4 regions of the Klebsiella sp. PL-2018 genome follow, and region 2 is predicted to be linked to each of the others. Evidence: predicted binding sites of a transcription regulator. Region 2 holds the regulator's gene; each other region holds the start of a gene.
The links. Region 2 encodes LexA, which represses DNA repair genes until DNA is damaged. Its sites were predicted from a motif close to TNCTGTATGTACATACAGNA; they were not measured.
Positions count from the first base shown of each region.

Region 1: the regulator LexA is predicted to act here: its motif matches at 6,056-6,075, upstream of sulA (SOS-induced cell division inhibitor SulA).
Region 3: the regulator LexA is predicted to act here: its motif matches at 3,821-3,840, upstream of MKleb_RS28205 (DinI-like family protein).
Region 4: the regulator LexA is predicted to act here: its motif matches at 1,471-1,490, upstream of uvrB (excinuclease ABC subunit UvrB).

Region 1 is NZ_CP077673.1:2,025,818-2,033,539, forward strand. Features, by position in the region: gene pqiC (membrane integrity-associated transporter subunit PqiC) at 1-531, shown strand, start outside; gene rmf (ribosome modulation factor) at 787-954, shown strand; gene fabA (bifunctional 3-hydroxydecanoyl-ACP dehydratase/trans-2-decenoyl-ACP isomerase) at 1,019-1,537, opposite strand; gene MKleb_RS09350 (AAA family ATPase) at 1,607-3,364, opposite strand; gene matP (macrodomain Ter protein MatP) at 3,550-4,002, shown strand; gene ompA (porin OmpA) at 4,102-5,172, opposite strand; gene sulA (SOS-induced cell division inhibitor SulA) at 5,526-6,035, opposite strand; gene MKleb_RS09370 (TfoX/Sxy family DNA transformation protein) at 6,499-7,122, shown strand; gene yccS (YccS family putative transporter) at 7,110-7,722, opposite strand, start outside.
Region 2 is NZ_CP077673.1:393,542-401,263, reverse strand. Features, by position in the region: gene pspG (envelope stress response protein PspG) at 1-46, opposite strand, end outside; gene dusA (tRNA dihydrouridine(20/20a) synthase DusA) at 187-1,182, opposite strand; gene MKleb_RS01840 (cupin domain-containing protein) at 1,290-1,778, opposite strand; gene zur (zinc uptake transcriptional repressor Zur) at 1,980-2,495, shown strand; gene MKleb_RS01830 (CsbD family protein) at 2,838-3,047, opposite strand; gene dinF (MATE family efflux transporter DinF) at 3,184-4,500, opposite strand; gene lexA (transcriptional repressor LexA) at 4,573-5,181, opposite strand; gene MKleb_RS01815 (diacylglycerol kinase) at 5,304-5,672, opposite strand; gene plsB (glycerol-3-phosphate 1-O-acyltransferase PlsB) at 5,802-7,722, shown strand, end outside.
Region 3 is NZ_CP077674.1:117,035-124,756, reverse strand. Features, by position in the region: gene def (peptide deformylase) at 1-160, shown strand, start outside; gene MKleb_RS28225 (plasmid partitioning/stability family protein) at 341-697, opposite strand; gene MKleb_RS28220 (plasmid segregation protein ParM) at 700-1,659, opposite strand; gene MKleb_RS28215 (Y-family DNA polymerase) at 1,833-3,107, opposite strand; gene umuD (translesion error-prone DNA polymerase V autoproteolytic subunit) at 3,120-3,503, opposite strand; gene MKleb_RS28205 (DinI-like family protein) at 3,563-3,805, opposite strand; gene MKleb_RS28200 (DUF1281 domain-containing protein) at 4,294-5,232, shown strand; gene MKleb_RS28195 (hypothetical protein) at 5,279-5,500, shown strand; gene MKleb_RS28190 (hypothetical protein) at 5,497-5,832, shown strand; gene MKleb_RS28185 (DNA methylase) at 6,219-6,920, shown strand; gene MKleb_RS28180 (hypothetical protein) at 6,920-7,141, shown strand; gene MKleb_RS28175 (DUF1380 family protein) at 7,187-7,597, shown strand; gene MKleb_RS28170 (hypothetical protein) at 7,645-7,722, shown strand, end outside.
Region 4 is NZ_CP077673.1:1,805,891-1,813,612, reverse strand. Features, by position in the region: gene uvrB (excinuclease ABC subunit UvrB) at 1-1,395, opposite strand, end outside; gene MKleb_RS08410 (ABC transporter ATP-binding protein) at 2,107-2,829, shown strand; gene bioD (dethiobiotin synthase) at 2,771-3,493, opposite strand; gene bioC (malonyl-ACP O-methyltransferase BioC) at 3,486-4,241, opposite strand; gene bioF (8-amino-7-oxononanoate synthase) at 4,225-5,382, opposite strand; gene bioB (biotin synthase BioB) at 5,379-6,419, opposite strand; gene bioA (adenosylmethionine--8-amino-7-oxononanoate transaminase) at 6,505-7,722, shown strand, end outside.

The sequences.
Region 1 (7,722 bases), 1.6 Mb from region 2:
GCGCTGACGGCATGCAGTAGCGGCGGTGAGAGTAAAACTTACTATCAGCTTCCCGTGGCGCAGGGTGGCGCGCAAAGCGCCGCCCACCAAAGCAAAAACTTGCTTTGGGTCGAGCAGGTGAGCATTCCGGATTATCTTGCCGGTAACGGGGTGGTCTATCAGACCACAGATGTTCAGTATGTGATTGCGAATAACAATCTGTGGGCGAGCCCGCTCGATCAGCAGCTGAAAACGACGCTGGTGGCGAACCTTAGCAACCAGCTTCCGGGTTGGGTGGTTGCCTCTCAACCGCTGGGGAGCGAGCAGGATACGCTGAACGTGTCCGTCAGCGGTTTTCACGGCCGTTACGATGGCCGGGTCATCGTTAGCGGCGAGTGGCTGCTGAAGCATCAGGGGCAGCTGATTAAGCGGCCGTTCCATATTGAGCTTAAGCAACAAGAGGATGGTTACGACGCGATGGTGAAAACGCTCGCGCAGGCCTGGACCCAGGAAGCGACGGCGATTGCCAGCGAGATTAACCGCTTGCCATAAGTAAAATTAATAAGAATAAAAGCCGCTGCGACAGTGAAAATCGCAGCGGCTTTTTTATTTGTCTCATCAGTTTGTTACTTGTGCTGGTTCACAGTTTTTGTACAAACGAAGTTTCATGTAGCTCACAAATATGACAATGGCGTGAATTTTGCGCATTGACGCTATCCCCGATTCGCGGTATTCGTTAACCGTGGTTGCGTATTTAGTGACCATTGTTTTCTTTTCCACCAGATCAAAGTATGAGGGAAACGAGGCATGAAGAGACAAAAACGAGATCGCCTGGAACGGGCACATCAGCGTGGGTACCAGGCCGGTATTACCGGAAGGTCGAAGGAAATGTGTCCTTACCAGACCTTAAACCAAAGGTCTTATTGGCTAGGAGGCTGGCGAGAGGCCATGGAGGACAGGGTACAAATTGCCTGACTGTCTCTTTAAAAAGAAGCCTCCGCTGCGCGGGGGCTTCGCCTTTTCTAACGCGTGATGTTTATCAGAACGCGGAAGTGTCCTGGAACAGGCCCACTTTCAGATCGGTTGCGGTGTAAATCAAACGACCGTCAACCAGCACTTCTCCATCCGCCAGCCCCATAATCAAACGACGGTTTATCACGCGCTTGAAATGAATACGGTAGGTCACTTTCTTCGCCGTTGGCAGTATCTGACCGGTGAGCTTCACTTCGCCCACGCCTAATGCACGTCCTTTACCTTCGCCGCCTAACCAGCCCAGGTAGAAGCCAACCAGCTGCCACATGGCATCCAGGCCCAGACAGCCCGGCATCACCGGGTCACCAATGAAATGGCAACCGAAGAACCACAGGTCCGGGTTAATATCGAGTTCTGCCTCAACATAACCTTTGTCATAGTTACCACCGGTTTCGGTCATTTTGATGACGCGGTCCATCATCAGCATACTTGGCGCCGGCAGCTGTGGGCCTTTGGCGCCAAAGAGTTCACCACGACCAGAGGCAAGAAGGTCTTCTTTTGTATAGGATTCGCGTTTATCTACCATGTTTTCAGTAAGCCTTATTTTGAGTTCGGGACGCAGGATAGCTAACACGTGTACGCTGAACAAGTCCGATCAGTTCGAACCTGAACCGCCTAACCAGCGTAGCGGCCACGGAAAGCGATGACGACTCTCTTGCTGTGTCGCCTGCGCAATTCGTTCCTGAATGGTTTGCCGTAACGTTTGTCCTTCGCCGTCCCAGAGTAGCTGGGTCAGAATGGGCAGCGCTTCCGCCACGTCATCGACTGCCCAGATAAAGAACTGCTCATCCGCAACGGCCTGTTGCAGTTCCTGCGCCAGGCTCAGGTGACGAACGTTGGCGGAGGGAATGATGACTCCCTGTTTACCGGTCAGCCCACGCTGCTGGCAAATAGCAAAGAAGCCCTCAATTTTCTCGTTAAGCCCGCCAACCGGCTGTACGCGACCAAACTGATCGACAGAACCGGTAATGGCGATGCTCTGATTAATCGGCACATTGGCCAGCGAGCTGATCAGCGCGCACAGCTCGGCCATGGAGGCGCTATCGCCATCCACTTCGCTGTAGGACTGCTCGAAGGTCAGGGAGGCGGTGAAGGGGAGCTGTTGTTCGAGCTCCAGCTCGGACATCAGGAACGCCTGCATGATCATCATGCCTTTTGCATGAATGTTGCCACCGAGCTCGGCCTTACGCTCAACGTCAATAAATTCGCCGTCGCCAATATGTACGACGCAGCTAATACGTGAAGGCTCGCCAAACGCACGCGGATGGCCCGGAAACTCAATGACGGAGAGTGCGTTGATTTGTCCGACGCATTCGCCTTCGGTCTCGATCAGGATTTGCTCCTGCAGTATTTCATCCTGGATGCGTTCAGCAAGGTAGCCTTCGCGCCACAAACGACGCTCCAGCATGGTTTGCATCTCTTCAGCGCTAATCTCTTCACCTTCACAGAACGCGGCGGCTTCGCGTAGCTGGCGAGCAATCCAGAGCACGCACAGCGGCAAGGTTTCCTGATCGCCTGTATAACGCGCACCTTCCTGGATCAGCAGCGGCCAGGCGTTAGCTGACAGCCCCGGGAGTTCGAGCAGCTGAGCATTTTGCCAGACCCACTGGCACCACTGCTTCAGCGTATCGGCGTCAGCGATTTGCAGATTATCTTCATATTCGCTGTAGATAGCCTGTGCAGAAAGCTCGGGTTCCATCTCCTGAAAATCAGCAAGAGATTCCCGCTCGCCGACCAGGATAACTTTCAAACTCAGGGGCATAGAGGGAATGCTGACCGGAAGAGGGCGAGACTCATCGAATGATAACCAGTCAAAACGCTGGCGGGTTACCATATTTTTTAGCCGCATCCACAGCAGGGGCTGTGCCAGTAATGCACGGAGGGAGAGAATTAAGACCCCGCCGTTAGCGCGATGGACCAGACCGGGTTGTAACGTGATTTCACCATTAAACTGGCGCACGCAGCCAAAAAGCTGCTCTGCTTCGATCCAGTCCGCGGCTTCAACCGGCGCAACGCTGGCAAAATTATCTTCAGCCGTTTGCGCCGGGGAGAGCGAGATTTTTCCGCCATCAACCTGATAGCGAACGCCACAGAGCGTTTGTGCCGGTTGGTGTAAAGTACGGGTTTCGTTAGCCAGCCACTGCAGGTACTCCGACTCTTCCGGAATTTTAACCAGCATAAACGGCGAAATGGCTGGAGTGACCAGGAGCTGCTCCAGGCCATAGAAGAGTCGGGGTTGCAGTTCGCCTGAGAGCGATGCCTCTGCGTGAGCTAAGTCGGCTTGTGCAAACAGCGCCTGATAACTTTCCGTATCAGGAGCGAGGTCGTTTCGGGTAAGTTTCGTAATGGTCAAAGTCGCTGTTTTTTAGTCAGATGTAAAACGCGCGATTATACATTATGCGGCGTCCGAGCACACGAGGGATTGCGATTGTCGCGGTGATAACGAATCTACCAACATCACGAAAGATCATTTATTCTCAGCACATCAGGAAAAAACTGATATCCTGAAATGAGTTACACGGTCACATTGAGATCGCAATGAAATATCAACAACTGGAAAATCTTGAAAGCGGCTGGAAATGGACTTATCTGGTAAAAAAGCACCGGGAAGGTGAGCTTATTACCCGCTACATTGAAGCCAGCGCTGCGCAAGCCGCCGTCGATTTATTACTGACGCTCGAAAATGAACCCGTGCTGGTGAATACCTGGATTGAGCAGCATATCAATCCGGCGCTGGTAAACCGCATGAAGCAGACTATCCGCGCCCGACGTAAGCGTCATTTTAACGCGGAGCATCAGCATACGCGTAAAAAGTCTATCGACCTGGAGTTCATGGTCTGGCAGCGTCTGGCGGGTCTGGCGCAAAGACGGGGTAAAACGCTGTCGGAAACCATTGTGCAGTTGATTGAGGATGCTGAGCATAAAGAGAAGTATGCCAGCAAGATGTCCAGCCTGAAGCATGATTTGCAGGTACTGTTAGGTAAAGAGTAGCTACGCAAGCGTCGGGCTATCGGTGCGTTGCTGCTTTTGATAGCGGAATTTAAGGTAAAAAAAACCCCGCAATGCGGGGTTTTTTATTAACGAGATAACTTAAGCCTGCGGCTGAGTTACAACGTCTTTGTAGCCTTTAACTTCGATTTCTACACGACGGTCCGGCGCCAGGCAGTCGATCAGAGCTGCGCGAGCTTTCACGTTGTCACAGGTGTTGCCAGTGACCGGGTTGGATTCGCCCATACCGCGAGCAGAGATTTTGCTGGACGGGATACCTTTGGATACCAGGTAATCAACAACGGACTGAGCACGTTTCTCAGACAGCTGCTGGTTGTAGGCATCAGAACCGATACGGTCGGTGTAGCCCAGAACAACTGCGGAACCGTCTTTCGGATCCATGTTGCTCAGCTGGGTGTACAGCTGATCCAGAGCCTGCTGGCCTTCTGGTTTCAGAGTAGATTTGTTGAAGTTGAACAGAACGTCAGACTTCAGGGTGAAGTGCTTGGTAGTCACTTCTGGAGCCGGAGCCGGCGCCGGAGCTACAACCGGAGCAACGTCGTCCTGACCGAAGCGGTAGGATACGCCCAGGCTCAGCATGCCGTTATCAGGACGGGTACCAACGGTGCCAGCGTCGCCGATGTTGTTAACCCACTGGTATTCCAGACGGGTTGCGATGTCACGAGTAACAGCCCACTCTAAGCCGCCCGCGAATACCGGGGAGACGCCAGTGTCGTGTTCGCTACGGGAAACGCCAGTAGAAGCGTAGTTACCTTTGGAGTCAGCGCGCCAAACCATACCACCCAGACGGGTATAGATATCCAGATCGTCAGTGATCGGGTAACCCAGTTTAGCAGTCAGCTGAACGCCCTGAGCTTTGAAAGCGCCGTTGTCAACGCTGCCTTTGTATGCCATACGGCCCAGCCAGTCGTAACCCATTTCAAAACCGAGGTACGGGTTAACCTGGTAACCACCAAACGCACCAGCACCCAGCTGATCGTTACGGGTCGGGCCGTTGTTGCCCTGGAAACCGTTACCGTAGAAACCAGTGTCGTGATACTGGGACCAGCCCAGTTTAGCACCTGCGTACCAGGTGTTATCTTTCGGAGCGGCCTGCGCTACGGTAGCGAAGCCAGCCAGTGCCACTGCAATCGCGATAGCTGTCTTTTTCATTTTTTGCGCCTCATTATCATCCAAAATTCGCCATGAAGGTTCAGAAGACCTCACGGTTAAATCCTTCACCCGGGGCGTGACTTGTTGTTAACTATGCTGATACATGCAGCGTAAGCCGATCACCCCTGGCGATGTAAAGTCTACAACTTAGTTCGAAACTTACAAGTGTGAACTCCGTCAGGCATATGAAAAAAAAGGGTTGTGTACGCTATGTTTAACAAATACGGTTGAACTTAATCGAGGCAAAAAAAGTCGCGAAGCCGCATCAGACAAGCATTTTAACAAAAATGCCGCTCAAGAAAGCCCATCTCGCGCCAGGGCAAAAAAAATTCCAGGATTAATCCTAAACTCGGTTAATGATACAGGTTTGAGTGAATTTTTAGCCCAGAAAGTTGTCTGCCAGGCTGATCGGTATTTCTTACCGGACGCATGATAAAGCCCATCGCGTGACCCTCTTCTGCAGCGGCAACCAGGCGTTCATGTTCCTCAATGCTCAGTTCTTCTGATAGCCAGCCAATAACGACGCTATAATTTCCGGTGCGCAGTGAGCGAACCATGGATTCCAGAGTGTTAGCGGGGGAGAGCTGGCTGATCTGCATCACCTTCGACAGCGGCAAACCGGACGACTGCACCCATTCGCGACTCAGCTTCTGTTGTGGCGTCAGCCAGAGCTGCCAGCGCGATTGCTGGCCAAGCTGTTGTAATAAAGGAAGCAATAGCAGCTGCGTCATCATGGGCTGGTCTTCTCGATAGACTATTTCACTGATCAGCCCATTAGCTGGCTGTTCGGCAGCGTCATGAGAGCGACGACGTACTGAAGTAGAAGTCAGTGGTGAACGATTTGCGTGAGCTGATGTAAACATAGTCTATCCCGCCTGTGGGTTACTGTATGCATATACAGTATATGCGGCAGGGTGAAAGATCAACCCTATTTTCTCTGTTGCTGGATGAAATTTGTACGTCGCCGGGAGTGAACCCGCACCGGTCGCATCGGATGTCCGCGCGTACACAATGTGAATTCATGATTGTCGCGCTTTCTTCCTGGCTAAATTCTTCTCATAAATGATGGCATTAACGCTCTATGAGCGAACAGGGATGCCCTGCTCTCTGTTCGCTACTGTGATGAATATTAATTAAGCATTTTATCTTTCCCGCGTTTAACTTCATCAAATGACTATTTTCTGAAAGCGGCTCGCAAAAAAAACACGCTTATTAAAATGAACAGATAATTCATGTTGCCGCATGAAGAGAAGTCACTTATTTTCTCTTTTAACGGATCCGTTAGCACATTTATGTCTTATTTACATGATTAACAAAGGAATAATCATGAAGAAACTTATATGTCTTAGGATCCATCAGTTTCGGGCATGTTTGTCTCCATTAGGAAAAATAAGCTGTCGGCCCTTATTTGGTGGCTATAGCCTGGCGATAGATAACACCGTGTTTGCCATGATGGCTGAGGGGGAAATCTATCTTCGGGTTTGCGAGCAGAGCTCGGAGTACCGCGTGGCGCATAAAAACCCGCTGTTGAAGATGCAGAAGAATGGTCGTCTGGTCGCGCTGAAGTATTATCATATTGATGAGGAACTTTGGCGGGATAGCAAAATGCTTTTTCATTTATCGGCGCTGTCATTACAGAGCGCGCGTCATGAAAAACACCGGCAGCGACATTCCGGAAGATTAAAAAATTTGCCAAATATCAGTTTTCATATGGAGCTACAGTTGATTAATTCAGGCATTACGGATGAATTAATGCTGCGTAAGCTTGGGGCCAAAGAAGCCTGGTTGAGGTTACGAAAAATAAATAAAGCGCTAACGGTGAATATTCTTTATTCCTTACAGGGTGCCATTGAAGGCGTTCATGCTGCCACGCTCCCGACGCAGCAGCGTCAGGAGCTTGAGAAGTGGGCAACGGAACAGATGCGGGAGAGTGAGAGCTATTCAGGTTGAATCTCAACCTGTCGCTGTAGCCGGCAAATCTCTGGCAGCAGCGCCAGTAGCAGCCCGATTTGTTGAAGCACTAACGGCTCTTTGCTATCGGCACGAGGTTCAAGATGCTGTATCCGGGTTTGCAGGCTTGTTAAAGCTTGCTGTACCCGCTGTTCATCGGCCGGTGAGTGGTGCAGCGCGTCATCAACATAACAAACGGCATCGTCCAGCAGCGCCAGAATATCTGGCGTTGTCAGCTTTTCCCTGTGTGCGCCCAGGGCGGAGATATAGCTGGTAAAAGTGTGGTTCAGGCATAACAACCGAAAAGCGGTTTCCCGCATTTGCGAGCCCGCTCTGGGTTCCGTTGATAAGTTTGATACAACGGATGCCAGCTCACTGTCCCTGCTGTGCGCCGCTCTTCGCGCAATACGATAGGCAAGACGGTTGTCACGCCCCTGATGATATTGCTCGAGTATGGCATCTAAATATCGGCAGTTGGCATTGATTGCTTGTTCAAGTACTCGGGGCAGGTTGCGGAATTTCCAGTCTGGCCAAATAAAGCTGACTGCGGCCCAGGCGATAGCGCAGCCGATCAGCGTATCAAATATACGCGGTAGGGCG
Region 2 (7,722 bases):
CCAATAACATGACAAAAAAGCCAATAACGAATATGAGTTCCAGCATCGTCTTTCCCCTAAAGAAATTTTATCTACCTTGCCGGATATTACAAAAATCGTGCCAAATATAACCTATTGAATAATAACAAAAACGCCCGGCACGATACGTGCAGGGCGTGGTGAATTTGACCAGGTTTTAGTGAAAAACTAACGCTTGTCGGCAACCAGTTTCAGCGCCTGTTCCAGCACGTTGATGTCCGCCCCGGCTTTATGCGCATTTTCGCTCAGATAGCGACGCCACTGGCGCGCCCCGGGGATCCCCTGAAACAGCCCGAGCATATGGCGCGTTACGTGCCCCAGATAAGTACCGTTGCTAAGCTCGCGTTCGATATAGGGATACATCGCCCGGACCACGGAAACCGGGTCAGCATCGACGCCTTCCACGCCGAAAATTTCCCGATCCACCGACGCCAGAATGCCTGGATTCTGATAGGCCTCACGGCCCACCATCACGCCGTCCATATGCGCAAGATGTTGTTTTGCTTCTTCCAGCGACTTAATGCCGCCGTTAATCGCCATCGTCAGATGCGGAAAATCATGCTTCAGCTGGTAAACGCGCGGATAGTCAAGCGGCGGGATCTCGCGGTTCTCTTTAGGGCTCAGCCCCGAAAGCCACGCTTTGCGCGCGTGGATAATAAACATCTCGCACTCGCCTTTCCCGGATACCGTTTCGATAAAATCACACAGAAACCCGTAGCTGTCCTGGTCGTCAATGCCGATACGGGTTTTCACCGTGACCGGGATCGACACGACGTCGCGCATGGCTTTAATACAGTCTGCCACCAGCTGCGCGTTCCCCATCAGGCAGGCGCCGAACATACCGTTCTGCACGCGATCGGACGGGCAGCCAACGTTCAGGTTAATTTCATCGTAGCCGCGCGCCTGCGCCAGCTTCGCGCAGTGCGCCAGCGCAGCCGGATCGCTGCCGCCGAGCTGCAGGGCGACCGGATGCTCTTCTTCGCTGTAGGCCAGATAGTCGCCCTTGCCGTGAATAATCGCACCGGTGGTCACCATTTCGGTGTACAGCAGCGTGTGGCGCGACAGCTGACGCAGAAAATAACGGCAGTGTCTGTCGGTCCAGTCGAGCATCGGCGCGATGGAAAAACGGTGAGCGGCGAAAGCAGTAGGCGTTGAATCTGACATCATGGCGAATAAATAAGCATCCGGGTAAAAAGGGGCGCTACTATAGCACAAAGATAAACCACTGACGCATAGCGTCAGCGCTCACCTTTTTTATCCCGCAATAAACGCTATATTTTCCGTGGTTTGCCGTCGTGAGGGCCAAAAAACTGCGGCGGATGGTCAACCCAGCGATCCTGTCGCGTGGCGGCATAGCCGGGGTTAAGCGGGTAGTAGATGCGATTAAATTTCTTATTTGCCTCGCCAACGACTAACAGGCGAACCTCCTGCTCGGTGTTATTGAGGAAGGTGTGGCAAATGCCGGTTCCGGCAGGAAAGCCGACGCTATCCCCCGGCTCCAGCTTCCAGAGATAGCCGTTAATCCACACTTCCGGATAACCTTCCAGCACGTAGATAAACTCTTCTTCGTCGCTCTCCGCATGCGGATAAGAGGTTCGGCGTCCGGGCGGTAGACGCTCATGGTGGATCCCCAGGCGATTCAGCCGCAGGCCCCGCGCCAGCGGCGCGCCGATGGAGAAAAGCTCAGTACTGTCGGGATAGGTGGAATCATCCACGCCTTCCAGTTCACGCCAGTGTCGAATGCAGTCAGGTCGTTTCATCGTTTTCTCCCGAAAATGAGATGCATCAGGTATAGCATAAGGTGGCAAGGTTGAGCGACCCCAGGAGCGCGGCTGGGACGAATTGGCGCAGCCAGCGCGCAGGTAACGTGAAGTGTGACGGGTATAGCCCGCCGGGTCTCGGCGTTTTACCGGTATCGTGATAAAGTAACAGTTTCAGATTCACGCAACCAGAGGACGCTCATGGATAAGACCACTTCGCAACAAATGTTAGCGCATGCTGAAAAGCTGTGCGCGCAGCGTGGCGTGCGCCTGACCCCGCAGCGCCTTGAAGTATTGCGTTTGATGAGCCTGCAGCAAGGGGCAATCAGCGCCTACGACCTGCTCGATCTCCTTCGTGAAAAAGAGCCTCAGGCGAAACCGCCGACGGTGTACCGGGCGCTGGAGTTTTTACTCGAGCAAGGGTTCGTGCATAAGGTGGAATCCACCAATAGCTACGTGCTGTGTCACCTTTTCGATCAGCCGACCCACAGCTCGGCGATGTTTATCTGCGACCGCTGCGGCGGCGTCAAAGAAGAGTGTGCGGAAGGCGTCGAAGATATTATGCATACGCTGGCGGCAAGAATGGGATTCGCCCTGCGCCACAACGTCATTGAGGCTCACGGCCTGTGCGCCGCCTGCGTCGAGGTTGAATCCTGCAGTACGCCGGGCCACTGCCACCACGACCATACCATCCAGATCAAAAAGAAAGCCCGCTGAGGCGTTAGCCGCAGCGGGAATCAAGGGTGTATACCCGTCATACTTCAAGTTGCATGTGCGTTGGCTTTGTTACTCGGCTCATCCATGAGCCTCGCCCTTCGGGCCGCCGGGATACGGCGTTCAAATCTGTTCCAGACAGATTTGTCGCTCACCCCAGTCACTTACTGGAGTAAGCTCCTGGGGATTCTCTGCGTTGCCGCGTTACTCGGCCTGCGGCCTCGCCCCTCCGGGGCCAGCGCAAGCGCTGTTCAAAGCACGAGTGCCTTGTCCTGCAACTCGAATTATTTAGGGTATAAATCGTTAGAGCAGGCAATAGTAAGGGGTTAAAACACGCCGTTTTCGCTACCAGCGATAGTCGTTTTTGGTTTCCCAGTCGGTCACTTCTTTCTCTGCCTGGTCTTTGGCGTAACCGTAACGTTCCTGAATTCTGCCCACCAGCTGGTCGCGTTTGCCTTCAATGACGGTCATGTCATCGTCGGTCAGCTTGCCCCATTTTTCTTTCGCTTTACCTTTGAACTGTTTCCAGTTACCGCCGATTTCGTCTTTATTCATCATGCATTCCTCATCGTTCGGTTATCGTTCGGTGAATGAACAGCCCGCTGTGTGCCGGACATGACTTAACTATAGATGAGTATCCTGAGTAAGATTTATTATTCGGAATCTTTAACCATCAGATGCGCCAAATGCATTACGAAAACCAGGTTCCGCGCTGCCAGTGGCGCTGCCAGATAACCGCCAGAGAAACGCCGCGCAGAGCGAGAAAGACCGTCAGCGCCAGCCACAGTCCGTGGTTACCGAGCGTCGGTACCGTCAGCAGCGTCAGGGCAAACCCCGCCGCCGCTACCGCCATGCTGTTGCGCATCTCCGCCCCCCGCGTCGCGCCGATAAACATGCCGTCCAGCAGGTAGCACCAGACGCCAATGACCGGCAGTATCATCTGCCAGACCAGATAGCGGTCGGCCAGCTGCTGCAGCGAAGGCAGCGAGGTCAGCAAAGCGATAATCTGCTCACCGGCAAGGCCGTAAATCAGCGCAAACGCCAGCGCCACCATCCCTGACTGGCGGCAGGCCGCGTGCCAGACGGCAAGCAGCTGGCTGTCGTCGCGCGCGCCGTAGGCCTGCCCGGAGTGCGCCTCCACGGCGTAGGCAAAACCGTCCAGCGCATAGGCGGTAAAGGTCAGCATCGTCATGAGGACCGCATTGACCGCGACGATATCGGCGCCAAGGCGGGCGCCAAATACCGTCACCGCCCCGAAGCAGAGCTGTAGCAGCAGCGAGCGCAGCATGATGTCGCGATTCAGCGCCAGCAGGCGGCGTATATCGCCGCGCCAGGCGTTTTTCAGCATCGACAGGGAAACGCCGCGCAGCGCCAGCACGCGTCTCGCCATCAGCAGGCCAATAAAGAAAGTGACGTATTCTGCGGTGACCGTCGCCAGCGCCGCCCCCTGCACGTTCATATGCAGGCCCATCACCAGCCATAAATCGAGCACAATGTTGAGGACGTTGCCGACTACCAGCAGGATCACCGGCGCTCTGGCGTACTGCACGCCCAGCAGCCAGCCCAGCAGGACCAGATTCGCCAGCGATGCCGGCGCGCTTAGCCAGCGGAGTTCCAGGAAGCGTCTGGCCTGTTCGAGCACGGCTTCGCTACCGCCGACGATATGCAGCGCCAGGTCGATTAACGGCATCCGTAAGAGCACAATCGCCGCCCCGGCGGTCAGAGCCAGGCCCAGCGGCTGTACCAGCGCACGCGCCAGCCGCTGCGGATCTTTTGCGCCAAACGCCTGCGCCGTCAGTCCGGTGGTACTCATTCGCAGGAACAACAGTAGCATAAAGAGGAAGCTGGTCGCCGTTGCGCCAACCGCCACGCCCCCCAGATAAACCGGGCTGTCGAGGTGGCCAATAACGGCGGTATCCACCAGCCCCAGCAGCGGAACGGTGATATTGGAGAAGATCATGGGCAGCGCTAAGCGCCACAGGGCTTTGTCGGCGGCGTTAAAAAGCATGGAGAAAGAGCCCAAATGAGGAAAAACGGCGCAGCATCATGCATCAGGTGATGATGCCGCGAGGTGAAGAGATTACTGCCAGTTGCCGTTGCGGATAACGCCGACGGCCAGGCCTTCAATAGTGAAGCTTTGCTCGCGAAGATCCACCACGATCGGCGAGAATTCGCTGTTTTCCGGCAGCAGTTCAACGACGTTACCCTGCTTTTTCAGTCGCTTCACGGTAACTTCTTCGTCGATGCGCGCCACAACCACCTGGCCATTGCGCACATCCTGCGTTTTATGGACGGCCAGCAGGTCGCCATCAAGAATACCGATGTCTTTCATCGACATCCCGCTAACGCGCAGCAGAAAATCGGCATTCGGCTTAAACATAGCCGGATCGACCTGATAGTGACCTTCGATATGCTGCTGGGCCAGCAGCGGCTCACCCGCCGCGACGCGGCCAATAAGCGGCAGACCCGTTTCTTCTTCCGTCAGCAGACGAATACCGCGGGAGGCGCCGGAAACGATCTCGATTGCGCCTTTACGCGCCAGCGCTTTCAGGTGTTCTTCCGCCGCGTTTGGGGAACGGAACCCCAAGCGCTGAGCAATCTCCGCACGCGTCGGCGGCATGCCCGTCTGGCTGATATGATCCCGAATGAGATCAAACACCTCTTGCTGCCTGGTCGTTAACGCTTTCATTCCGCCCCCTGGGTGTATATACAGTTATGCTGTGAGTATATACAGCTAACGGTGATTTTGGAACCACATTTCACACAAAAATCAGGAGTTTCTTTCCGTTTTGCGAGCCGCTACGCCAGGCGTTAGCGGTAGTTTGCCCATAAAAGCGTTCCCCACGCGATCAGCGCGATGATGATCGCCAGCAATACCGCCGCCGATCCCATGTCTTTCGCTCGCCCCGACAGCTCGTGATGTTCAGGGCCAATACGGTCAACAACCGCCTCAATCGCGCTATTGATAATTTCAACTATCATCACTAGCAGGACCGAGCTAATCAACAGCACCCGGGTGATGGCATCGACGTCTAACCAGCAGGCGATCGCCACGGCAACAACGGCCGCGATGCCTTCCTGACGAAAGGCGGCCTCGTTGACCCACGCCGCCCGGAATCCTTTCCAGGAATACCCTGCCGCTTTAATAATTCGGGTTAACCCAGTGGTATTATTGGCCATCAAACAAACCTTTTTATGTAAATGACGTCAATGAGTGTACGCGTTTGCCGCGTTACAACGGAAATTTTGCGCACTTTCTGTTATTCTTGCGGCGCATTTGCATGATTAACCAGAGGCTTCACATCGTCTATGTCTGGCTGGCAACGAATTTACTATAAATTACTGAATTTACCATTAAGGGCGCTGGTAAAAAGCAAGTCGATTCCGGCACAACCTGCTCAGGAATTAGGCCTGGATACCTCGCGTCCCATTATGTATGTCCTGCCCTACAATTCGAAGGCGGACCTGCTGACGCTGCGCGCGCAATGTCTGGAACATGAGTTACCGGACCCGCTGGAGCCGCTCGAGATCGACGGCGGCCTGCTTCCGCGCTACGTATTTATCCACGGCGGACCGCGCGTGTTTACCTATTACACGCCGAAAGAAGAGTCTATCAAGCTCTTTCACGACTACCTGGATTTGCACCGCAACCATCCCGATCTTGACGTGCAGATGGTGCCGGTTTCGGTGATGTTCGGTCGCGCGCCGGGGCGTGAAAAAGGCGAGGTGAACCCGCCGCTGCGCATGCTCAACGGCATTCAGAAATTCTTCGCCGTCCTGTGGCTGGGCCGCGACAGCTTTGTCCGTTTCTCGCCTTCGGTCTCGCTGCGTAAGATGGCGGACGAACACGGTACCGATAAAACCATCGCCCAGAAGCTGGCCCGCGTGGCGCGCATGCACTTCGCCCGTCAGCGTCTGGCGGCGGTCGGCCCGCGCCTGCCCGCGCGCCAGGATCTGTTTAATAAACTGCTGGCGTCGAAAGCCATTGCCCGTGCGGTAGAAGACGAAGCACGCAGCAAGAAAATTTCTCATGAAAAGGCGCAGCAAAACGCTATCGCCCTGATGGAAGAGATCGCCGCAAACTTCTCCTATGAGATGATTCGCCTGACCGACCGCGTGCTGGGCTTTACCTGGAACCGGCTGTATCAGGGCATTAACGTGCATAACGCCGAGCGCGTGCGCCAGCTGGCGCATGAAGGCCACGAGATCGTTTATGTCCCGTGCCACCGCAGCCATATGGACTATCTGCTGCTCTCTTACGTCATTTATCATCAGGGCCTGGTGCCGCCGCATATCGCCGCCGGTATCAACCTGAACTTCTGGCCCGCCGGTCCGATCTTCCGTCGCGGCGGCGCGTTCTTTATTCGCCGCACGTTCAAGGGCAATAAGCTTTACTCAACCGTATTCCGCGAATATCTCGGCGAGCTGTTCAGCCGCGGCTATTCGGTGGAGTATTTCGTTGAAGGCGGGCGTTCGCGTACCGGACGCCTGCTGGATCCGAAAACCGGCACCCTGTCGATGACCATTCAGGCGATGCTGCGCGGCGGTAATCGCCCCATCACCCTGGTGCCGATTTACATCGGCTACGAGCACGTGATGGAGGTCGGTACCTACGCCAAAGAGCTACGCGGTGCGACGAAAGAGAAAGAGAGCCTGCCGCAGATGCTGCGCGGCTTGAGCAAGCTGCGAAATCTCGGCCAGGGCTACGTTAACTTCGGCGAACCCCTGCCGCTGATGGCCTATCTGAACCAGCATGTGCCGGACTGGCGCGAGTCTATCGACCCTATCGAAGCGGTTCGCCCTTCCTGGCTGACCCCGACGGTGAATAATATCGCCTCGGATCTGATGGTGCGCATCAATAATGCCGGCGCGGCTAACGCCATGAACCTGTGCTGTACCGCGCTTCTGGCATCGCGTCAGCGTTCACTGACCCGCGAGCAGCTCACCGAGCAGCTGGAGTGCTATCTCGCCCTGCTGCGCAACGTGCCATATTCAGCGGATGCGACTACGCCTGCGGCTTCGGCCAGCGAGCTGATTGACCACGCGCTGCAGATGAACAAGTTCGAAGTTGAGAAAGATACCATTGGCGATATCATCATTCTGCCGCGCGAGCAGGCCGTCCTGATGACCTACTACCGCAACAACATCGCCCATATGCTGGTGATGCCGTCGCTGTTAGCCGCCATCGTCACTCAGCATCGTCGTATTACCCGTGCCGAAATCCTGCGTC
Region 3 (7,722 bases), on a different replicon from region 2:
ATTCACCATTGAAGATAGCAGTTATCTTGCCATCGTGATGCAACATGAAATTGATCATCTTCATGGAAAGGTGTTTATTGATTATTTATCACCATTGAAAAGAAAAATGGCAATGAAGAAAATTAGAAAAACTCAAAAATTGAAAAATACAATTTTTTAAAAGTGAAGTAACTATCTGATATACCGAAACATAATGGATGTAGAATCATACCCTGGTTATCCCCCCCCCCGAAAAACCGGTGTGGTGAGGCGTAGAAGGATGCCTCGAACGGATTGTGGTTGGCTGCATGATTTTCCAGAAATCCTCGACAATCTCGTCGAGGATTTACAGTTTCTGTCGCTAAGAAATTAATTTCCGACCGTTGCTTTTTGTTTTATCTTCAGGATAGGTTTCAGTCTCGGTGACAGCATTCTTTTGCGATGCTGAAGTATTATTGCTCGCATTCGTTCCTCCTAGCTTAATAGACATAAGTATTTGCTCTATTTCGCTGTACGAAAGGTTGTGTGTTAGTAGTTCACACAAAAGAAAAGGGAGTCGGGCATCCTGTCGGTATAAAGCGAGACCCGCCGCAAGAGCCGCGCGGCTTAGCCTACCTCGCTCTCCTTGCGGGACACTATCCAGGGTAGTGCTTACCACATTATCAGCCATATTACTTTCGGGATTAATTTTGAAAGTAATCGTTCTGCGCTTATCCATTATTAGTTTCCAATAAGGTACATGCCATTAACCAGATCGAACTGTGAAGTTTCGGTTTTATAAAAACGGTCGTCCCTGATCATTGTGTGTTTATGCACTGCCTCACTAATGAGTTCTGCGCCTCCACCTATTACCATGACGTGAGTGAAGCCTGTAAATGAGTCGATTACATTAAGTACGCGATTAATTAACTTTTTAAGTTCATCATTCATTACCTGCAAAACTAACGGTATTTTGATTTCATCATTGATTCTATTTTTAAGATAATCGATATCGTTTCTGTGGATAATAATGTCATCCGCAAGAAAACTACTTCCTTTTGTTCTGGCAATTGATAACGCTTCTTTAACGGCGGAAGTGACCATTGAAACACCAAGGGATGAGTCTCCGTGTATCTTGCTGATCCCTGATAATTTACCCATTACTTGAGAAATATCCAATGTTGTCCCTCCGAGGTCAATGATCAGGAGTGAATCAAGTTCATTTAATTCCTGAAGAACTTCGTAACCAGCAGGTATTGATTCAGGCATGACTTTCACATCTTTAATCGTGAAAGTTTCGCCGTCATTGAGTGTTATCTTTCTTTTCAGATTTTCTTTCTTACGTTCAATATTTTTAGTATTAGGCTGATTATCTCTTCCATAATATTCAGTCAGAGGAAGTGTACATACAATGTCTACTTCCCCCACAGGCAAACCACTGGTTAGGAGTGCGTGCTGAACGGCAACCACATTTAAGTCACTGTACTGCCAGGCTACGTTCGTCGTAACCACTGCGTCTGGACTTATTGGGTCGAAAGTGTAGTGCTCATTATTGAGGCTGTAGTTGAACACCTTTTTTTCGCTAAATGATACCGCCCATTCGCGCTTAAAACTGTTCGGACTTATATGTTGTTGTACCTGTCCTGCGTCATTCCACTGGAGTTTTACGTTCGTAGAACCATCATCGATGAAAACTTGCATCTGGTCACCTTAGGGGTATTTGTGGGTTGGTTATGGGTAAAATCTGGATTGTGAGTGGGTATTTTACAACAACAAATCCTAGTTGGCACCAAAAATAATCCATAAAGCATCTGATATGGTTACATTATGGGTAAAATACGGGTTTGAAATGGTAAGAATGTGGTCGAGATATGTTAGCTAATTAGTGCAGTAGGAATTGAGTCCCATCTTGTCGTATAGGCTGGCGAAAGCATCTCCCGCTTCATCTGCCACTCAGGGGTAATCCCTCGCCCCGCAAACCAGACTTTCCCCAGACCCGAGTGATTGATGCTGTCGACGGCTCTCATCAGCGCTTCGCTGTTGGCGTGGGGCTGCACATCATCAAACAGACTCAGCTGCGAGATGCCGGTGGGGGTGAAGTCATTCAGCATCACGCCTGCTTTGGCGTATCGATGGCCGGGGACCCAGATGCGATCCAGTGAGCGGACGGCGCTGGCGATAATATCCCGGGTGTCTTTCGTCGGTACCGGCAGACCTTCGCTGGCTATGTTGCCGTAGTAAGGTTCATTCGCGGCGAACGGCGACGTTTTCACAAACACACCGATATGCCGGCAGTGCTGCCGTTCGCCCCGCAGCTTCTCCGCCGCACGCTCTGCGTACAGGCAGACCGCTTGTCGCATCGCATCATACTCTGTGATGCGTTCACCAAAACTCCGGCTGCAGACGATTTGCTGTTTTGCCGGCGGTGCTTCTTCCAGGCTGATGCAGCTTTCCCCGTTAAGCTCGCGTACCGTGCGCTCGAGAACCACGCTGAAATTCTTGCGGACAAACGCCGGATGCGTCTGCGCCAGCTGCAGGGCGGTGATGATACCCATCGTGTGCAGCTTTTTAGATAACTTCCGGCCGACGCCCCAGATTTCTTCCACCGGCTGCAGCGAGAGCAGCTTTTGCGTTCGCCGGGGATTGCCGGTGGTCAGCGCCAGCACGCCGCCGAACTGTTTCCACTGCTTCGAGGCCCATTGTGCGCTTTTCGCCAGGGTTTTGGTGGGACCCATTCCGACACCGATAGTCAGAGCAGTATGCCGTTGAATGTGCTCCCGCAGCTGGCGCCCGAAGTCCTCGAAGGAAATACAGTTGTCGATGCCTGCGACGTCCAGAAACATTTCGTCAATACTGTACTGCTCAACGCGGGGGGAGAGCGCTTCCAGGCAGCGCATGACGCGCTCAGACATCGAATGGTACAGCGAATAGTTGCTGGAGAAGACCACAATCCCCAGGCGTTCTGCCGTCGCCTTCAGCCTGAACCACGGTTCGCCCATCGGAATGCCGAGGGCCTTCGCCTCCGCGCTGCGGGCAATCACGCAGCCGTCATTGTTGCTGAGGACGATGACCGGCCTGTCCCGCAGGTCGGGGCGAAACACCTTCTCGCAGGAGGCATAGAAACTGTTGACGTCAGCAAGGGCAAACATGTTTTCTCCGGACTACAGGCGTGACCGGGTGCGATGAAGGAAATGCGTCACCACGCCGAACAGCGTGAGCGTGTCCGGGTACAGCGTCGGAAAGGCCGGGTTCATCGGCTCCAGCGCCGGTCGCGGACGTAGCCGCAGGCGCTTCACCGTAAACCCGCCGTCCATTTCGGCGATGACGACATCGCCTTCCTCTGCTGTTTCCGCCCGGTCCACAATCAGAATGTCGCCGTCATACAGGCCGAGGTCCCGCATGCTTTCCCCGCTGGCGCGGAGGAAGTAGGTGGCTGACGGATGCCGGATGCACAGGCTGTTCAAATCCAGCTCCTGCTCGACGTAATCCCCGGCCGGACTCGGGAATCCGGCCGGGCAGGTGTCAGCAAAAAACGGGATGGCCATCGGCGTGGGTGATGCGGAACAGGCCTGCAGCTGTGACCGGGGGAAAACGGGTTCGTTTTTCATGGCAACCAGCTGTCGTCCTGCCAGATAGCTTCGAGCGTTTCCATCACATCCGCCTTCTCGCGGTCATTGCGTGCGCCGCTGACGTTCAGGCTGCTGTCGGAGCCTTTGCCGATATTCAGCCACAGCTTCGGGTGTTGTGGCGTCAGGCGGCGCTCAATTTCCTGCTGCAGAGCAGCAAAGGTGCCGGTGGGCATGGCTTTGACCTGGGCCGGGGAGAAACGGACAGAAATCTGTAACATAAGCACTCCGCAAATAACTGTATGGATATACAGCGAAGATACGCATAGCGCTTCCCGCTGTCAATCTGCCGGATCTTTCATCTGGTCAGGAAATAACCATGCCGATCCCGCAGGCCTGCGGCACTTGTCAGGCCCGTCCTCGATCCGATCAATGGAGGTTGTCCACAGGGTTGTCGCCGTTTTTTCCCCGCATTTTGTGGATATGTCTGCCTGCCACCCGCTGCCAGTATCTCGCGTCCGGCCCTGTACGGGGCGGGCGGTATTTTCTGCTCAGGCCCGGCGTCGTTGAGAGTGTACGTCAGCCCCTCGCCCTTTAAGGAACGCCCTTCAAGCCGCTTTCGCGGCATATCCTCGCCGTCATAAGGCCGACGACTCGGTATTCCACGGTCGGCCTGACCCGCGACCGGACGCGATGAACAGGCAGCGTGCGGCAGGGAACGGTATCGCGGTGATGCCTCCTGTCCACTCAGACAACTGAGGAGCTGCTCATGCCGAACTGGTGTGCCAACCGACTGACGTTCAGCGGGATTCAACACAATACCGACGATCTGCGCGCGTGGATCAAAGGCGAGACATTGCCCCTGCCCGGACGGGCAAAGCGGGAAGCGATTCAACTTTTCCTGGCAGGCTGCGCAGGCCTCCTGCGCCCGGACACCGACACGCTTTATCCGGCCTTTCCGGCGCTGACCGCGCACGGTGTGGCCACGAAAAGCACGCCCGCATCGCAGGCATTCACGCGCTGGCTGGCGCTGTTTACCGACGGCGCAGAGCTGGACACCGAAACCTGCCAGACCCTGCATCAGTGCTGGCTGGATTCGGGTATCCGCGACGCACGCTGGCAGATGCTGGATGAATATACGACGTCGATGATTGAACGCCTGTACCGCCAGAAATCCTGCGACTGGAGCAATATTTTCCGGCCGCAAGACCCGGAGTCCTGGTGGAACACGCTGTGCGATGGCACTGACCCTGACACGGGCGGTGAACCGATGGATTTTCGTCTGGTGCTGCCGACCCGTCCTGATATCGAGGTGAACGGTTTCAACGGCGGTCTGCTGGACAGTATTCCGTCCGCATATATGTATTACCTCAGCCGCTACGGCTGCAAATGGCCGGCGGGCTATGACGTGAATATCAGCCACGACGGCGACAGCACGCTGACGGTGGATTTTGACACCCCGTGGAGTCCGGTGAATACAGACGTGGTGGCGGCGCTGAGTTCGCTGCACGGCGCAGAGATTGAGCACTGGTACGCGGAGCAGGGATGTGATTACTGCGGTTACGGGCGCTACAGCAATGGCGAAATCACCGAACAACTCAGCGACAGTCTGGAATGGGGAGAACCTGACCCGGAAGACGAGGACTGCTGCCCGGATGTGACCGGCCCGGCATGGCTTATCGACAATATCGCGCACTTTGGTGGCTGAACAGGAGGCGGGCGGGAAACCGCCCGGCCTAACGATGGAAAGACGCATGACCGTTAAGGCATTCATTGCCCGACTGGCGCAGTACCCGGAAGACGCGCTGTGCTGCGGCACGTTCTGGCTGGCTGATGATTTTCTCTCGCTGGACGCCACGCTCACGGAGGACGACATCGACGCTGCGATGGAACTGGCGCAGGACAGCCATGACGCTGGTATCGGATTTAACTGGGACACTCTGCAATCCGCTATCGACGAGGTGAAACGCGTATGAATACCTGGCTTGTCGGAATGAGCGTCGATGTTGATGGCATCGAAATGATGGTGAATTTTCTCGTCTCCGCGCCCGACCTGGCGCGTGCCGAGAGGGGTATTCTGGCGATGGGGCGCACATGGTGGCCAGCGTTAAACCGGGAGGAAGACGGACACCGCTGGCTGTACCCGCAGGGTGTCGTCTGGTTCAACAGCATCATCCTGCTCGATGACGTGGAAAACAGCATCCTGCGCGGCCTCAAATTTCTCGACGCGTGGGTGATAACGGGTGCACCCGATGCTCCTGTAATCACGGATGAATACGGAAACGACTGGCGGGATATTACCCGCTGACATCCTCCAGACCGGGTGCTCTGCCCGGTTTTTTGCCCTTCTGATGCCGTCGCCTTTCTCCGGCTCCGCTTTTCTTCCGCGACCGCCGGGCGGCGCGGGGGGATGAACCTGCCACCCGCTGCCAGTGTCTCGCGTCCGGCCCTGTACGGGGCGGGCGGTATTTTCCGCTCAGGCCCGGCGTCGTTAAGAGTGTACGCCAGCCCCTCGCCCTTTAAGGAGCGCCCTTCAAGCCGCTTTCGCGGCATATCCTCGCCGTCATAAGGCCGACGACTCGGTATTCCACGGTCGGCCTGACCCGCGACCGGACGCGATGAACAGGCAGCGTGCGGCAGGGAACGGTATCGCGGTGATGCCTCCTGCTCCCCTCAGGCTACAGGAGTGCTGCTATGTCCAGATTCATTCTCGGGAACTGTATTGACGTGATGCGCGGATTCCCCGACCGCGCCGTGGACCTTATCGTCACCGACCCGCCATATCTTGTGGGCTTCAAAGACCGCTCAGGGCGCCAGATTGCCGGGGACGTCACCGACGAGTGGCTGGAGCCTGCCACGCAGGAGATGTACCGCGTCCTCAAAAAAGATGCCCTGATGGTCAGCTTCTACGGCTGGAACCGCGTTGACCGCTTTATGGCGGCGTGGAAAGCGGCGGGCTTCTATGCGGTGGGCCAGATTGTGTTCACCAAAGACTACAGTTCGAACCGCCGCAGCGCCAACGGACGCCGGGGATTCGTGAACTACTGCCATGAAGGGGCGTATCTGATGGCGAAAGGCCGCCCGACCCCGCCGCTTAACCCGCTGCCGGATGTGATGCCGTTCCCGTATACCGGCAACCCGCTTCACCCCACCCAGAAACCCGTGGAGGCGTTACAGCCGCTGATTGAGTCATTCAGTGCGCCGAACGCGATTGTGCTCGACCCGTTTGCCGGGAGCGGTTCGACCTGCGTCGCCGCCTTCCGTGCCGGACGCCGCTACATCGGCATTGAAATGCTGGAGCAGTATCACCGCAAAGGTGCCGAACGCCTGGCCGCGATGCGCCGCGCCGTGAACACCCCGGCGGCGAACGACGAATATCTGCCGGAGGCCGCGTAATGAACTACGACGGACACGAAGCATTGCGCCGCGACATGGCCGGACTGGCCAACAACATGTGCGACCTGAAAACGACTCTGAAAGTGCTGGAAGACACGTACCACTACCAGCATGACGGGCTGCCGGAGCGGCTGGCTGGCGTGAGCCTGCGCCGTATCAGCGTCCTGATGGACGAGGCATTCAATATCGCCCTGTTACTCGACGAATCATTCAGAGACTGAACCCCGGGCGGCGACGCCGCCCTGCCTGAAAGTGGAGAAAAAATCATGCTGTACGGAACCCGTAAGGAACTGAACAAAAAACTGAAACGCATGTTTGGCAATGACGAACGCTATGCCCTGCTGGTCTGGACGAAAGAGGACGTGATGGCACAGGCGGAGAACATGACGGAGGCCGAAGCCGACACGCTGCTGGCGCTTATCGGGCGCACAGGGACAGGTGAGCACACCGAAGAAGGCGTGTCATTCCGCACCGTTCAGGCGCTGTATGCCGGGATTCAGGGCAATACCCCGCGCGTGAGCGTCCCCGCCGATACGCTGGCGCGTATCACGGATATTGCCGCAAGGGCTGTCAGCGGGGAAGACGCGCAGGCGTGGCCCCTTGTGCAAAAGCACTACCCGAGCGTTGCGGACGCTCAGAAAGATATTGCCTGGCTGGAAAACGAAATCGCCGCTTAACCCGACCGCCCCGCTGAACGGCGGGCACTCACCGAAGGAAAATCACCATGAGAAACGACACCCTGAACGCGCTGATCCTGCGCCACGGCGACCGGATGCTACAGGATGCGGGCTGGCCGCAAAAA
Region 4 (7,722 bases), 1.4 Mb from region 2:
ATATTCGGTTAAATCTTCCGCCATGCGTTTGGTCAGCGTCGTGACCAGCACGCGCTCGTTGATCGCGGTGCGGATGCGAATCTCCGAGAGCAGATCGTCGACCTGGGTGCCTACCGGACGCACTTCGATGACCGGATCCAGCAGCCCCGTAGGACGGACGACCTGGTCCACCACCTCGTCGCCGGATTTATCCAGCTCATAGGCTCCCGGCGTCGCCGAAACATAGATGGTTTGCGGCGCCAGGGCCTCAAACTCTTCAAACTTGAGCGGACGGTTATCGAGCGCCGACGGCAGGCGGAAACCGTACTCCACCAGCGTCTCTTTGCGCGCCCGGTCCCCGCGGTACATACCGCCGATCTGCGGGATCGTGACGTGGGACTCATCGATGACCAGCAGACCATCGGCCGGCAGGTAGTCAAACAGCGTCGGCGGCGGTTCGCCCGGCCCACGGCCCGACAGATAGCGCGAGTAGTTTTCAATCCCCGAGCAGTAGCCCAGCTCGTTCATCATTTCGAGGTCGAACTGCGTACGCTGGCTCAGACGCTGCTCTTCCAGCAGCTTGTTGTTCTCCAGCAGTCCCTTACGCCGCTCCGACAGTTCAACTTTAATCTCTTCCATCGCCTGGACGATGCGCTCGCGCGGGGTGACGTAGTGGGTTTTGGGATAAACGGTGAAGCGCGGGATCGTCGACTCAATATGACCGGTCAGCGGATCGAACAGCGACAGGCGCTCAACTTCCTCATCGAACAGCTCAACGCGCAGCGCGATATCGTCAGACTCCGCCGGGAAGATATCAATCACCTCGCCGCGCACGCGGAAGGTACCGCGCTGGAAGGCCTGATCGTTGCGGGTATACTGCAGCTCGGCCAGGCGGCGCAAAATAGCGCGCTGGTCGATAATCATGCCGACCGTCAGATGCAGCATCATTTTCAGATACAGATCCGGATCGCCCAGACCGTAGATAGCGGAGACCGAGGCCACCACCACCACGTCGCGACGCTCCAGCAGCGCTTTGGTCGCCGACAGACGCATCTGTTCAATATGTTCGTTCACCGACGCATCTTTCTCGATGAAGGTGTCCGAGCTTGGCACGTAGGCTTCCGGCTGGTAGTAGTCGTAGTACGAGACGAAATACTCCACCGCGTTCTCCGGGAAGAACTCTTTCATTTCGCCGTATAGCTGCGCCGCCAGGGTTTTGTTTGGCGCCAGCACCATCGTCGGACGCTGCAGGTCAGCAATGACGTTGGCGATGGTAAACGTTTTACCTGAGCCGGTGACCCCGAGCAGGGTTTGATGCGCCAGGCCATCTTCCAGCCCCTCTTCCAGGCGACGAATGGCTTCCGGCTGATCGCCGGAGGGACGGAAAGCAGAATGCAGCTTGAACGGTTTACTCATCAATCAGAACCTGAAGAAGGGTTGAACGGCAGGTGTTTAATTCTACTCGCCGGCTCAGCTTTTGCCAATAAAAAATACTGGATATAAAAACAGTGCCGTATTATCGTAGTCGGACTAATTAGCGCTTTTTACCGCCAACATGGACGAATAAAAACCGCTTTACGGGATAATCGACCACGCCTCAGGGTTATCCCCAAAAAGTATGACCATTTAACATTTGTCAAGCGAGGGGATGAATGTTTTATGGCAGTCGGTGACACTTTTCTTACAGGCATTGATTTTATTTAAATAATTGATATTTAATAGAATTTAATAAAAGACGGGTTTCGCGCCAATTCGGCCGCAGGCCGCGTACTCTCTAGCTTACCGCAAGTTTTCTAACTCTAATACACAAGGTTATCCACAGGAATAGTGGATAACTGTCTGCAGCCCATGACCCGAGCCACCCGAACAAAACCCGTCGCCCCGACCAAACCCGCCGCGAAAAAAATTAATTGAATTTTTTTTGCTGTTTATTGGCGAAGAGTGGCTAGATTTTTTGTTATTTTTTGCACCACATTTCAGCGCGCGGGCACCGGGAAAGTGCAAGGTCGGTCCGCTTGTGCCCGGTCGCACCTGTATTGACCAGCAAATACCGAGAGTTCTTTTTCCTGGCAAGAGATTTGCAGAATCTTCTCGTCGCCTGCTATCCCAGGAAAGGAGAAAACGTCTATGTTGAGTCTACGCGCCGTGAACCACTATTACGGAAGCCAGCACACGCTGTGGAATGTTGACCTTGAGCTCAAACCCGGTAAATGCACTTGCGTCATGGGGCGCCAGGGAATGGGGAAAACCACGCTCGTCAACTGTATTACCGGTCATCTGCCGGTGGCCAGCGGCACTATCACCTGGCAGGACGGAGGATCGGCGCCCTATGACCTGATGCCGCTCTCCGCGCAGTCGCGCAGCGCCATCGGCATTGGCTATGTACCGCAGGATAAACGGATTTTTTCGCAGCTGAGCGTGGAGGAAAATTTGCACATTGCCCTTGCGGCGGGCGGCGAACCGGCGTCAGCGGTCGCCGGAGAGATTTACGATCTGTTCCCCGAGCTGTACGCTCTGCGCCAAAGTAAAGGGATTACCCTGAGCGCCGACGATCAGTATCAGCTGGCGCTGGCCAGGGCGCTGATAACCCGTCCGCGCCTGCTGATCCTCGACGAACCTTCGCGCGGCGGCGGCCAGCGCTTCCTGCACAAGCTCGGGGATTTACTGATGCGCCTGAACCGCGATATTGGCCTGACGGTGCTGATCGCCGAACAGCACCTGCCGTTTATTCGTCGGGTGGCGGATCGTTTCTGTCTGCTGCACTGTGGACGCAGCGTAGCCCAGGGAGACGTTATCCAGCTGGATGCCCCGCTGCTGGCGAAGTGGATGACGCCCGATCCAGCGCGCTGAGGTCGAGATACTGACCGAGATCCTCGCGCTGAGCCGCCTCCGCCAGCCACGGGATCTCGCCAAGAAACGGCGCGGGCAGCACGCGTTTCAGCGTTGCCAGATATTCAGGATGGCGCCTGGCGGGCGGCTGGATATCGTTGGCTATCCAGCCCGCCAGCGGCAGTCCGGCCTGTAGCACCGCCTGAGCGGTCAGCATGGCATGGTTGATGCACCCCAGCTTAACGCCGACCACTAAAATCACCGGCAGCCGCTCTTCCTGTACCCAATCGGCAAAGGTCAGCGTTTCTGACAGCGGCGTAAACCAGCCCCCCGCCCCTTCCACCAGTAGCCAGTCGGACAGCGCTTCCAGCTCGCGCAGGCCAGCAGAAATCGCGGCGGCGTCAATCGGTCTCCCTTCATCAGCGCTGATAATATGCGGTGACGTCGGTTCAGCAAAGGTGAACGGATTGACCTGCTCGTAGCGCAGCGCCACGCGGCTATTGCGCTGTAAAGCCAGCGCATCCTCATTACGTAATCCCTGGGCCGTATAGTCGCTGCCGGAAGCCACCGGTTTGTAGCCCGCGCTCTTAAATCCCTCGCGATTGGCCGCCTGCAGCAGCGCGCAGCTGGCGACGGTTTTCCCCACCTCGGTGTCGGTGCCGGTAACGAAGAAACGTTTAGTCACGTTCGATAACTCCTGTAAAAAGATGATACGTCAGCGGGCACTGGCCCTGCTGCTGCGGCCAGGCGAGCTGGAGCTGCCGCAGCTTGCCGCGGCTGAGCGGCGCAGGGCTGCGTCCGTGGTGCAGATGGGTCGCGCCAATGCCTTTAAGCGACCGCATCGCGCTGAGCGCGTCGGGAAACGGCAGCGTGATGGCGTGGACGTGGCCGCTGGCGCGGCGACCGGCCAGCGCCTGACGCACCGCCTGCTCGCTGAGAAAACGGTTGGCGTGCGGCCGCTCATCGATGGCTCGCCAGGCCTGATTGAGCTCAGGTAACGAACCTGACAGCAGCGTACTAAACGCCACGCGGCCGCCGGGCCGCACGACCCGGGACAGCTCATCAATGGCGGTCGCGAGATTGTCGCACCACTGAACCGCAAGGTTGCTCCACGCCAGATCAACGCAGCCGTCCGCCAGCGGCAGCGCTTCGATGTCGCCCTCGACGTAGCGGTGCGCGCAGTTTCCGCGGCGGGCCTCCGCCAGCATGTCGACGGAAAGATCCAGCGCCGTCACCCGGCTCCCTGCATCGCGCCAGAAGCGGCTTATGCTGCCGGGGCCGCAGCCCGCGTCCAGCACCTCAGGAAAGGTCTTGATATCGAGCTGTTCCAGCAGCAGCGAGGCGCTAAGGCGCTGTAATTCGTCGTGCTGAGCGTAATGTCCCGCCGCGCGGCCAAACGCCGCCGCGACGGCGCGCTTATTCACCGCCGTCATGCAGCACCTCCAGCAGGCGGGCGATATCGGCAGACTCGTGCGCGGCGGTCAGCGTCAGGCGCAGCCGCGCGCTGCCGACGGGGACCGTCGGCGGGCGAATGGCCGTCGCCCAGCAGCCTTCCTCACGCAGACGCGCCGCCAGCCGCAGCGCGCGGGCGTTGTCGCCGACGATCAGCGGTTGGATCGCGCTGCCGGAATCAGTGAGCTCCCCGGGATAGTGGGACATTCCCCGGCGAAAGTCGGCGATATGGCCGGCCAGCGTTTCCCGCCGCTGCTGACCCTCGTCGCTGCGAATCACGGCCAGCGCGGCGCTCAGCGCCACCGCCTGCGCCGGCGGCATGGCGGTGCTGTAAATCAGATGGCGGGCAAACTGCAGCAGATAATCCGCCAGCGCCTCGCTGCACAGCACCGCCGCGCCGCTGACGCCAAACGCTTTACCGAAGGTGACGATAAGCAGATCCGGGCGTACCTGCTGCGCGTAGCAGCTGCCGCGCCCCTCTTCGCCGAGCGCGCCGATACCGTGCGCGTCGTCAACCAGCAGAAGCGCGCCGGCCGCCCGCGCCGCCTGAGAAACCTCAGCCAGCGGCGCGCTATCGCCGTCCATGCTAAAAATGCCTTCGGTCACCACCAGCTGCTGGCCGGATAGCGGTTTCGCCAGCAAATCGTCAAGATGGCGGCTGTCGTTGTGCTGAAAACGCCGCAGCTGCGCCGGGCTTAGGCTGGCGGCTTCCAGCAGCGAAGCGTGGCTGAGACGGTCGGCGACAATCCGATCCTCTTTGCCCGCCAGCGCGGCAATCACCGCCTGATTCGCGGCAAAGCCGGAAATAAACAGCAGCGCGCGCGGATAGCCCAGCCAGTCGGCCAGCTGCTCCTCCAGCGCGCGGTGCGCCTCGCTATAGCCGCTGACGTGGCCGGAGCCGCCGCTGCCGACGCCGTAGCGGTCCGCACCCTGCTGCCAGGCCTTGACGATAGCCGGATGCTGGCTGAGGCCAAGATAATCGTTGCTGGAAAAATTGAGCCAGCGCCGCCCTTCGCGGCTGAGCCAGCGTCCTGCGCCCAGCGTCACCGGCAGGCGACTGCGCAAGGCATCCGCCGCCTGCCGTTCCGCCAGCGCCAGCTCGATGCGGTGCTGCCAGCTCATAGCGCCGCCGCGTTGTAATATTCCTCGGTATCCGGGTTCATCAACGCCTGCTCCAGCCGCTGCTGCTGGGCGTTATCGCCTTCCAGTACCTCGGTCTGCTGCGGATTAATCCCCAGCTTGCGGAACAGCTGCAGGTCTTTGTCCTCTTCCGGGTTTGGCGTGGTCAGCAGCTTGCAGCCGTAGAAAATCGAGTTCGCCCCAGCCATAAAGCACATTGCCTGGGTCTGTTCGTTCATCTGTTCACGACCGGCGGAGAGGCGCACGTGCGAGGTCGGCATCATGATGCGCGCAATGGCGATAGTACGAATAAAATCAAAGGCGTCCACGTCGTCGTTATCCGCCAGCGGCGTGCCTTTGACCTTCACCAGCATGTTGATCGGCACGCTTTCCGGCGGCGTCGGCAGATTGGCCAGCTGTAGCAGCAGCCCGGCGCGGTCTTTGACCGTTTCCCCCAGCCCGACAATACCGCCGGAGCACACTTTAATTCCGGCATCGCGCACTTTATCAAGGGTATCGAGGCGCTCCTGATAGGTGCGGGTGGTGATGATATTGCCGTAGAATTCCGGCGAGGTATCGAGATTGTGGTTGTAGTAATCCAGACCGGCGCCGGCCAGACGCTGGGCCTGGCTATCGTTGAGCGTGCCAAGGGTCATGCACGCTTCCAGCCCCAGCGCTTTCACCCCTTTCACCATCTGCTCAAGATACGGCATATCGCGATCGTTCGGATTCTTCCACGCCGCCCCCATACAAAAGCGGGTTGAACCGGCTTGTTTCGCCTGTCGCGCCGACTCAAGCACCTGTTCAACCTCCATCAGGCGTTCGGATTCCAGACCGGTTTTATAGCGCGCGCTTTGCGGGCAGTATTTGCAGTCTTCCGGGCAGGCGCCGGTCTTAATCGACAGCAGCGTGCTGACCTGAACCTGGCGCGGGTCGAAGTGCTGACGATGGATCTGTTGCGCTTCAAACAGCAGATCCAGAAATGGTTTATTAAATAAATCAGTAACTTGCGACATTGTCCAGCGGGGGTGGTGAGCCATTAGCCTCTCCAAAGGGTTTTGTTAATTGTTGGTTCGGTTTATACTCGTAAACCTAAATGCTTTCAAAATGGTTTACAAGTCGATTATGACAACGGACGATCTCGCTTTCGATCGGCGCCACATCTGGCACCCTTACACTTCAATGACTTCGCCGCTGCCGGTCTATCCGGTCGTGGCCGCCCACGGCTGTGAGCTAACCCTCGCCGACGGCGGGCAGCTGGTTGACGGCATGTCGTCCTGGTGGGCGGCCATTCATGGCTACAATCACCCGCGCCTGAACGCGGCGATGAAAGCGCAGATTGACCAGATGTCGCACGTCATGTTCGGTGGGATTACCCACCCTTCCGCGGTCGCCCTGTGCCGCCAGCTGGTGGCGATGACCCCGGAAAGCCTCGAATGCGTGTTCCTCGCCGATTCCGGCTCCGTCGCCGTCGAAGTGGCGATGAAAATGGCGCTGCAGTACTGGCAGGCGAAAGGTGACCCGCGCCAGCGCTTTCTCACCTTCCGCAACGGCTATCACGGCGATACCTTCGGCGCGATGTCGGTCTGCGATCCGACGAACTCAATGCACAGCCTGTGGCAGGGCTATCTGCCGGATAACCTCTTCGCCCCGGCGCCGCAGAGCCGCTTCGACGGCGACTGGGATGAGCGGGATATAGTGCCCTTCGCCCGTCTGATGGCCGCCCACCGCCATGAAATCGCCGCGGTGATCCTCGAGCCGATTGTTCAGGGCGCTGGCGGAATGCGGATATACCACCCCGAGTGGCTCAGGCGGATCCGCAGGATGTGCGATCGCGAGGGCATCCTGCTGATCGCCGATGAGATCGCCACCGGCTTTGGTCGAACCGGTAAGCTGTTCGCCTGCGAGCACGCAGGGATTGCGGCGGATATTCTGTGCCTCGGCAAAGCGCTGACCGGCGGCACCATGACCCTCTCCGCCACCCTCACCACCCGTCAGGTGGCAGAAACTATCAGCGACGGGGAAGCCGGCTGCTTTATGCACGGCCCGACCTTTATGGGCAACCCGCTGGCCTGCGCGGCGGCGACCGAGAGTCTGCGCCTGCTGGAAAGCGGCGAATGGCAGCAGCAGGTGGCAGCCATTGAAGCGCAGCTCAGCGCCGAGCTGGCCCCGGCGCGCGAATCCGCGCAGGTTACCGATGTGCGGGTGCTGGGAGCGATTGGCGTGATCGAGACGCATCGGCCGGTGAATATGGCCGCCCTGCAGCGCTTTTTCGTCGAACAAGGCGTGTGGATCCGCCCGTTCGGTCGCCTGATTTACCTGATGCCGCCGTACATCATTACG